One region of the Synechococcus sp. H60.2 genome, then DNA from elsewhere that is predicted to be linked to it. Evidence: riboswitches for the same ligand, from Rfam matches in the RefSeq annotation. Region 1 holds a riboswitch; the other holds the start of a gene.
What was found. A riboswitch is a leader RNA that binds a small molecule or an ion and turns the genes downstream of it on or off. The one in region 1 is predicted to bind cobalamin.
Positions count from the first base shown of each region.

Region 2: it holds a riboswitch for cobalamin, as region 1 does, so the genes downstream of both, NW845_RS09620 (TonB-dependent receptor plug domain-containing protein) here and metE (5-methyltetrahydropteroyltriglutamate--homocysteine S-methyltransferase) in region 1, are expected to answer to the same signal.

Region 1 covers NZ_JANSIZ010000027.1:20,771-24,732, reverse strand. Annotated here, with positions in the region: gene NW845_RS06075 (dihydroorotase) at 1-887, opposite strand, end outside; tRNA gene NW845_RS06070 (tRNA-Arg) at 1,155-1,228, shown strand; cobalamin riboswitch at 1,267-1,472, shown strand; gene metE (5-methyltetrahydropteroyltriglutamate--homocysteine S-methyltransferase) at 1,901-3,962, shown strand, end outside.
Region 2 covers NZ_JANSIZ010000057.1:11,099-15,060, reverse strand. Annotated here, with positions in the region: gene NW845_RS09625 (DUF1565 domain-containing protein) at 1-1,671, shown strand, start outside; cobalamin riboswitch at 1,763-1,904, shown strand; gene NW845_RS09620 (TonB-dependent receptor plug domain-containing protein) at 1,944-3,890, shown strand.

The DNA of each region.
Region 1 (3,962 bases):
TCGTGTAGCCCCTGCCAGAGCTGGTTCAGGTTAGCCGGATCCCGCAGCGGCGGGTTCATCTGGACGAGGGATCCCAGGCGGGCGTAGTCGGCGGTGCTGAGCAGCAGGTGCTGAGGGGTGACCTCGGCGCTAACCCAGGCGGGTTTGTGCTGGCGCAGCAGCTCCACCTCCAGGCCGGTGGAGAGGTGCAAAATGTGCAGGCGGTGGCGGTAGCGGGTGGCCAAGTCCAAAGCCCGTTGCGAGGCAATCAGCGCGGCTTCTTCATCCTGAATCAGGGAGTGAACCGCCACATCTGTACGTCCGGCAAAGAGGGCCCGCCGGGCTTGAATCCGCGAGTGATCTTCAGCGTGGACGGCGATAACAAAATTGGGATCCGTCTCGGCAAAGATCCGCTCTAATGCCGCTTGGTCATCCACCAGCAAGGGGCCATGCATGGATCCCATGAAGATCTTGATGCCGCAAGCCCCTTGCACTGTTTGCAGCTCTTTGAGGTTATCGGCGGTGGCCCCGATGAAAAAGCCGTAGTTGACCACGCACTTGCTGGCGGCCCGGGCCAACTTGTCATCCAGCGTTGCCTGGTCGATCGTCAGCGGATCCGTATTGGGCATCTCGAGAAAGCTGGTTACCCCACCGCGAGCGCAGGCCCAGGATCCCGTCTGTAGGTCTTCTTTGTGCTCCCGGCCCGGCTCGCGAAAGTGAACCTGGGGGTCGATCACCCCCGGCATGAGGGTATGGCCCTCCGCGTCGATAACCCTAGCCACCCCTTCTGCCGAGAGACTCTGGCCGATTTGGGCAATGCGCCCCTCCCGCACCAGCACATCTCCCAGCCAGGGATCCCCTTCCGGCACCAATAGCTCCGCATTGCGGATCAGCAGACTGTCAGACAAAGCGCCCCCGAGACAACGCTAATTTCCCAGCCAGAATATTCAGAATACTTTATCAAAATACCTTGGAAGACTGGCCGCCAATCCGGCACCTCACTTCCGACTCAGCGCTGTCGCGACAGCGCAAAAGGGCTTTGACTTGACATCCCCTCCACGGCTGCGGCTGGCTTCCAGGCAAAGGTCTAGACGGCTCTTTCTGGTAATCTAAGTTGGGGGGTCTAAGATCGGTAGGTGTTGCCCAGTTTCCCTTGCTCCATTCTCTCTTTGCCTGGGGCTGTAGCTCAGATGGATAGAGCAAGCGCCTCCTAAGCGCTAGGTCGGCGGTTCAAATCCGCCCAGTCCCGTCTAAGTGAGTAGCTACTAGCTCCTCCAAGCTGGTGGTAGGATGTAGTCTACTGCCGGTTCTGACGGGGATCAGCCGTCAGAGGCAACGGGGAAAGTGCAGTGAGAATCTGCCGCTGTCCCGCAGCTGTGAGCCGGTTTTGGATCGGGGATCCCTAGTTGTTGTTGCAAAAGCCCTTGACGACGCAAGCCAGCCCCTCCAAAACTGAGCAAGTCAGAATGCCCGCCGGCGGTTTTTCCCTAGTTCACCATATCTGCGAGGTACAGATATGCTTCCCATTTTGACGTTGGCCCGTTCCCGTCCCGAAGTTTTTTCATCGGCCTGCTTACGGATTTTCGACGCTCTTGGAGCGTAGGCACTAAGTCAAAAGCGCAGACAAGAGAGCTAAGCAGTTGGCTCAGGGGCAGCTAACTCTTGGAGGACGTTTTCTTGCTTTGGTTGCGCAAAAGAGTCCTCTAAGCACCCTCCTGTGCCGAGTGGGCCAGCCGATAGGTTGAGGAACGCCTTGACAGCTACAGCAGGTTTCCTGGCCTAGAGAAAACCTTCTGCCGGGATCCCACCGATAGGCATGTCGGCGGCCATTTCTTGCTGCCTAGGTTGGATGACAACCGGCTGTACAAAGCCAACTGGCGGCAACCTCAATTACCGAATTCAGTTCAGGAGACAGTACCTTATGGCCATCGAAACCCAAACCCTCGGCTATGCCCGCATGGGCAAGCGCCGCGAGCTGAAGAAAGCGCTGGAAGCCTTTTGGAGCGGCACCCTGGAGGCGGAGGCCTTGTCAGCAACGCTCCAGGAGCTAGAGGCACAGGTCTGGGGGGTACAGCTTCAGGCTGGCATCGACCACATTGCAGTAGGAGATCAAACCCTCTACGACCATGTTTTGGACTGGGCCACCTGGCTGGGGCTGATTCCCTCCCGGTTTCAGAGCTTATCAGGCCTGGAGCGCTACTTTGCCATGGCGCGGGGACGGGAGGGCCTGCCCGCCTTGGAAATGACCAAGTGGTTCGACACCAACTACCACTACCTGGTGCCGGAAATTGAGGCCGACGCGATCCCTCAGGCCCATTTCGATGACTTCCTGGCCACAGTGCGGCGGGCGCAAGGGATCCTAGGAAACCGCACCAGCCCCGTCCTCCTCAGTCCGGTTACCCTTCTTGCTCTAAGCCAGCGCTCTGGCGAGTTGCGGGGAGATCTGGAGAAGCTGCTTCCTCTCTACGAGGAGCTGCTGCAGGAGCTGCAGCGACTGGGAATCCGGGAAGTGCAAGTCCATGAGCCCATCTTGGTGACGAGCGAAGGCGACAGTCTCCGGGAAGCGGTGGAGCAGACCTACCGCCGGCTGGCTCGGTTGGGGATCCCTGTCCACTTGGTTACCTACTTTGACGACTTGGGGGAGACTTACCCCTGGGTGGTGGAGCTGCCGCTAGCCGGCCTCAGCCTCGACTTCACCCGCGGCCACAACCTGGAACTGGTCAGAGCCCACGGCTTCCCCGCCGATAAGATCCTAGGGGCGGGGGTAGTGGACGGGCGCAATGTCTGGCAGATCCAGCCCAAGGCCGTTCTGGCCACTCTGCAAGAGCTGCAAGCCCTAGCCCCCAACCTGCGGGTGCAGCCTTCTTGCTCGCTCCAGTTTGTGCCCCACGACGCTGCTCTGGAAACCCACCTGCCAGAGCCTTTGCGCAATGTTCTCAGCTTTGCCGAGCAGAAGCTGGCCGAAGTGGTTCTGCTCGCTCGCACCCTCAACGGCGAAGACACCGCTGCCCAGCAGAACAAGCTGGAACAGCAGTGGCAGGCCTTCCAGGACTTCAATCCCCCCAACCTTGCGGTGCGCCAGGCCTTGGCCAACCTGACGGCGCAGGACTTCCAGCGCTCCCTTCCCTACGAGCAGCGTATAGGCCGGCAGGTCAAGCTGCCACCGCTGCCCACTACCACCATCGGTTCTTTTCCCCAAACCCCCGAAGTCCGGCAGTGGCGGGTCAAGTACAAAAAGGGCGAGATCTCCCAGGCCGAATACGAGGCCGCTATCGACGCCGAAATTGCCAGGTGCATCCGCATTCAAGAAGAAATTGGCCTGGATGTGCTGGTGCATGGCGAGTTCGAGCGCACCGACATGGTGGAATACTTTGCCCAGCAACTGCAGGGCTTTGCCTTTACCGAGCACGGCTGGGTGCAGAGCTATGGCAGCCGCTGCGTGCGTCCCCCCATTCTCTACGGCGATGTGTCTCGCCCTTGCCCCATGACGGTGCGGGAGTTTAAGGTGGCCCAATCTCTAACCCAAAAGCCGGTTAAGGGGATGCTCACCGGGCCGGTAACCATGCTCAACTGGTCCTTCCCCCGCGTTGACCTTTCCCGCCGCGAGCAAGCCTTGCAAATTGCCTTGGCCCTGCGGGCAGAGGTGGCCGACTTAGAAGCTGCCGGAGCCGTAATGGTACAGGTGGACGAGCCAGCGCTGCGGGAGGGTCTACCCTTGAAAAAAGAGCGCTGGCCGGAGTACTTAAGCTGGGCGGTGGAGGCCTTCCGACTGGCTACCGCTGGCGCCAAGCCCGAAACCCAGATCCACACTCACATGTGCTACTCGGAGTTCGGGGACATCATCGAGCACATCGAGCGGCTGGACGCCGACGTTCTCTCGATCGAAAACAGCCGCAGCAGCAACAAAACCTTGCTGCAGATCGCCCAAGCGGGCTATCGCCACCAGGTGGGCAACGGCGTTTACGACGTCCACAGCCCGGCGG
Region 2 (3,962 bases), on a different contig from region 1:
GCGGCAGGAAGGGATCCCAGTTGGGCGCAAACTTCCCTGGACACTGGCCTTTTGGAGAAGCAGGCCCTGCCCCAGGCGCCACCGCTGCCGGACGACCGCCCGGCCATTTTTGTTGATGCCGCCAACGGCAGCGATACCCAAGGGGATGGATCCCGCAACAACCCCTTCAAGACCATCACCCATGCCATTGGACGGGCGCCAGCGGGCAGCATTATCCAGCTTCTGCCGGGGATCTACAGCGCAGAAAGCGGCGAAGTCTTCCCCATCCGCCTCAAGGCTGGCCTTATCTTGCGCGGGGACGAGTCCAACCTAGGGGAGGGCTACCTGATCGATGGCGGCGGCACCTACATGAGCCCGACCCTGGCCCGGCAAAATGTTGCTCTGCTGGCCGAGACCGGCTCAGAGGTGCGCGGAGTTACCCTGCGCAACCAGGGGCGGCGCGGCTATGCCCTCTGGATAGAATCGGCTTCCCCCCGCATTCTCAACAATAGCTTTGTGGGCAGCATCCACGACGGCATTTTCATTGCTGGCGCCTCCAACCCCTGGATAGAGGGCAACCGCTTCTACAAAAATGGGGCCAACGGCATCTCCGTCTTGGGCACCTCCCAGCCCACCATTGTCAACAACCTCTTCCAAGAGACCGGCTTTGGCCTCACCATCGACCAGCGCTCGGCGCCGATGGTGCGCAACAACCGCATCCTGCAAAACCGCACCGGCATTGTGGTTGGCGGCAGCGCCCGGCCCATCTTGCGCAACAATCTCATTGCCCGCAACCTGGAGACTGGCCTGACAGCTATCACCAACGCCCAGCCCGATCTGGGCACGGCCTCGGATCCTGGCAACAACATTTTTGAGGGCAACGGCCAGTACGACATCCACAACGCCACCCGCGGCCTGCGCCTCAACGCCAACGGCAACCAACTGGCGGGCAAAACCAAAGGGGAGCTGGATCTAGCGGGCCAAACCACGGTTGCTGCCCTGCCCAGCAGCGCCCCACCACCCATTGCTGCCGGCGGCCTGACGCTGCCCAGCGCCCCCCCGGCTCCCAGCCGGGATCCCCAGCCGGCGGTGGCCAAGCCAGCCGAAACTTCCACAAACCTACCGGTGGTGGCGGTGCCGCAATCGACGGCCCCCCTTCCCCCTCCTGCAGCGGGCTCGGGAGGGCGTATTTTGCCCAGCGGCCCCAGCCAGCCGTCAAGCACGCAACCCCAGGAGGTTGTTGCCGTCCCCTTCACCCCCGATGGCTCTACTACGCCTGCCCAGCCGGTTGAGCCGGCTCCTGCCGCCCCTGTCCGCCAGGCCTCTGCAGCTCCCCTTACCGACATCACCACCCTGCTGCCGCCGCCGGCCCGCCGCCAAGCCAGAGAAAACCCTCCTACCTCCTCCTCTGCACCCTCAAGCTCGGCCCCAGCTTCTCCTGCTCAGGCTGCCGACAAGGACTCCGTCCCGCTGACGCGAGCGGCAACCCAGTTTCGCGTCTTGGTGACCCCCAAGGGCAGCGACGATTTGCAGCGGCTGCGGCAGCTCGTCCCTGAGGCGGTGGAGACCGTGTTCAACGGCAGGAGGGTGCTGCAGGCCGGCCTCTACGACAACCGCAGCCAAGCCCAGTCGGTCCTGGATCGCCTGTTGGACGCCGGCTTTGACGCGGTGGCGGAGATGATCTTCCGTTGACCTCACTGCCCAGGGATCCCCCCCGGCAGGATAGGAACTCCCCAGCAGGGAATGTATGATGCCTAGCACGGCTTTTTCCAAAAGGACTGCGGAGAAAGCCGTGCCGTCAGGTTGCTCTGGGGATCAGCCAGGGCAAGCAATGGGGAAAGTCCGGTGCAAATCCGGCGCTGTGCCGCAACTGTGATGGGCTAAGGCCCTCAGTCAGGATGCCCGCCTGCGGCTTTGGCTCACAGCTTAGCTCTTCCGCGTCGCACGGAAGCAGGAGCAACCGGATGAAAGCAATTGTTGTATGTCTCAGCCTTGGGCTGGGGAGCTGGAGTTTGGGGATCCCAGCCTGGGCGCAAGCGGTCTTGGACACCAGTCTTAGTGCCGAGATTTTCAATCAACCCGTCACCACACCGTTTCGCCGCCCTGGCTTGCTGCGGGACTCTTCGCGCCCAGTCTATGTCATCACCCGCCAGCAGATGCGCGAGCAAGGGGCAAGGACGGTGCAAGAAGCCCTGCGCTATCTGCCTGGGATCCTCAGCGATGGCACAGCGGGAACTCAGTTGGGAGCTCTTAGCTCTCAATTCATGCGAGGGGCGCGAACGGCGCAGGTGTTGGTGCTCTTGGACGGCCGCCCCCTCAACGATCTGGGCTTCTTTGGCGGGTTTGACCTCTCTCAACTCACCACAGATATTGTCGAGCGAATTGAAGTCTCTCCCGGTGGCGGCTCTACTCTGTATGGCTCGGATGCTGTTGGCGGCGTGATCAACATCGTTACGGTGGAGCCACAGCCAGAAACGGAGACGGTGCTGGAAGCGGCGGTCGGCAGCTACGGCCTCAATGAGCAAGGGATCCAAAGTCGGGGCCAAGCCCAGGATCTGGGCTGGGTGCTCAGCTATCGCCGTCTGAAAAGTAACAACGACTTTCCCTTTGCAATTGAGCGGCTGGGCAAGTCAGGCAAGCGGGAAAACTCGGCGGTGGAGTACCACAACTTGCAGGCCAAGCTTACCTGGCAACTGGCCAAAGACCAAGTCCTAACAGCCAACGCCCTCTACCTCAATAAAGCCTTTCGTGTGCCCGGCAGTGTGGAATTTCCCTCTCCCGATGCAGAGCAAAACACCAACGATCTGCTGCTGGATCTCAGTTGGCTGTGGACTCAGGCAACAGGATCCCTGCAGGCAAGAGTCTTTTTTGACGATCTCAACTACCGTTTCAGTGCTCCGCAAAGCCAGGGATCCCGCGACGTCATCCTGCGCAATGGCTGGGGATCCCAGCTGCAGTATGCTTGGCAAGCCGGCGAAAACCTAGAGGGAGCTTTGGGGGTAGATTATCGCTCCATCTCAGCTCGCAATACAACTTTTTCCTTTGCCAACGGTTCTGCCAATATCAACTACGACGATACGGTTAACCAGGGCGCCCTGTTTGCCCGCCTGGATTACAGCCCGGATCCCAACTTCCACCTTGATCTGGGCATGCGCCAGGACTTCAGCAGTTTGGCCAATGGCTCGGCCACCTCGCCGGCTGTGGGGATCCGCTGGACAGTGGCGGAAGGCACCACCTTGAGAGCCAACTACGCCAGCAGCTTTCGCACCCCCTTGATCTCGGAATTATTCTTTCGGCTGCGAGGCTTTTTTGAAGTGGATGGCAACCCCAATCTCCGCCCAGAGCGAGGGGAGAGCTTTGACGTTGGCTTGGATCAGAGCCTGGGAGATTTTGGCCTGCTGCGGCTAACGTTTGCCCACAACCGCATCCGCGATGGCATCACCTTTGTCAGCCTGGGGCCGCGCCAGGGAACCTATGAGAATATTGGGCTGGTCGAATACACCGGCCTGGAAGCGGCTTTGGATTTGCGTTTGGGGGAAAACTGGACGCTTTTTGCCAACTACACCCTCAATGATCCCATCATCCGCGCTGCACTTAACCCGGCCACAGTTGGCAAACAGCTAGCCTTTGTGGGAGCCGATAGCTTCAACCTAGGCCTAACCTATCGCTATGAGCAGGGCGGGTACGGCTCGATCTTGATCCATCACATTGGGAGCTTTTTTACCAACAACTCCAATACGGAATCCCTGCCAGGCTATACCACCGTGGCTTTGCGGGGAGGGATCCCGTTGACTGAGGCCCTGAGCCTAGAGTTGGGGATCGACAACCTGCTGGATGAGCAGTATGAAGTTTTCCCCGGCTATCCCGGCGTTGGCCGCACGCTGAGGGTGAGCTTGCGGGGGCAATTTTAGCATCCTCTCGGGCTATTTTTGGCTAACTATCTAGAACAAGCTGCCCTAGTGGAATTGTCTGCTTTGCAGTGG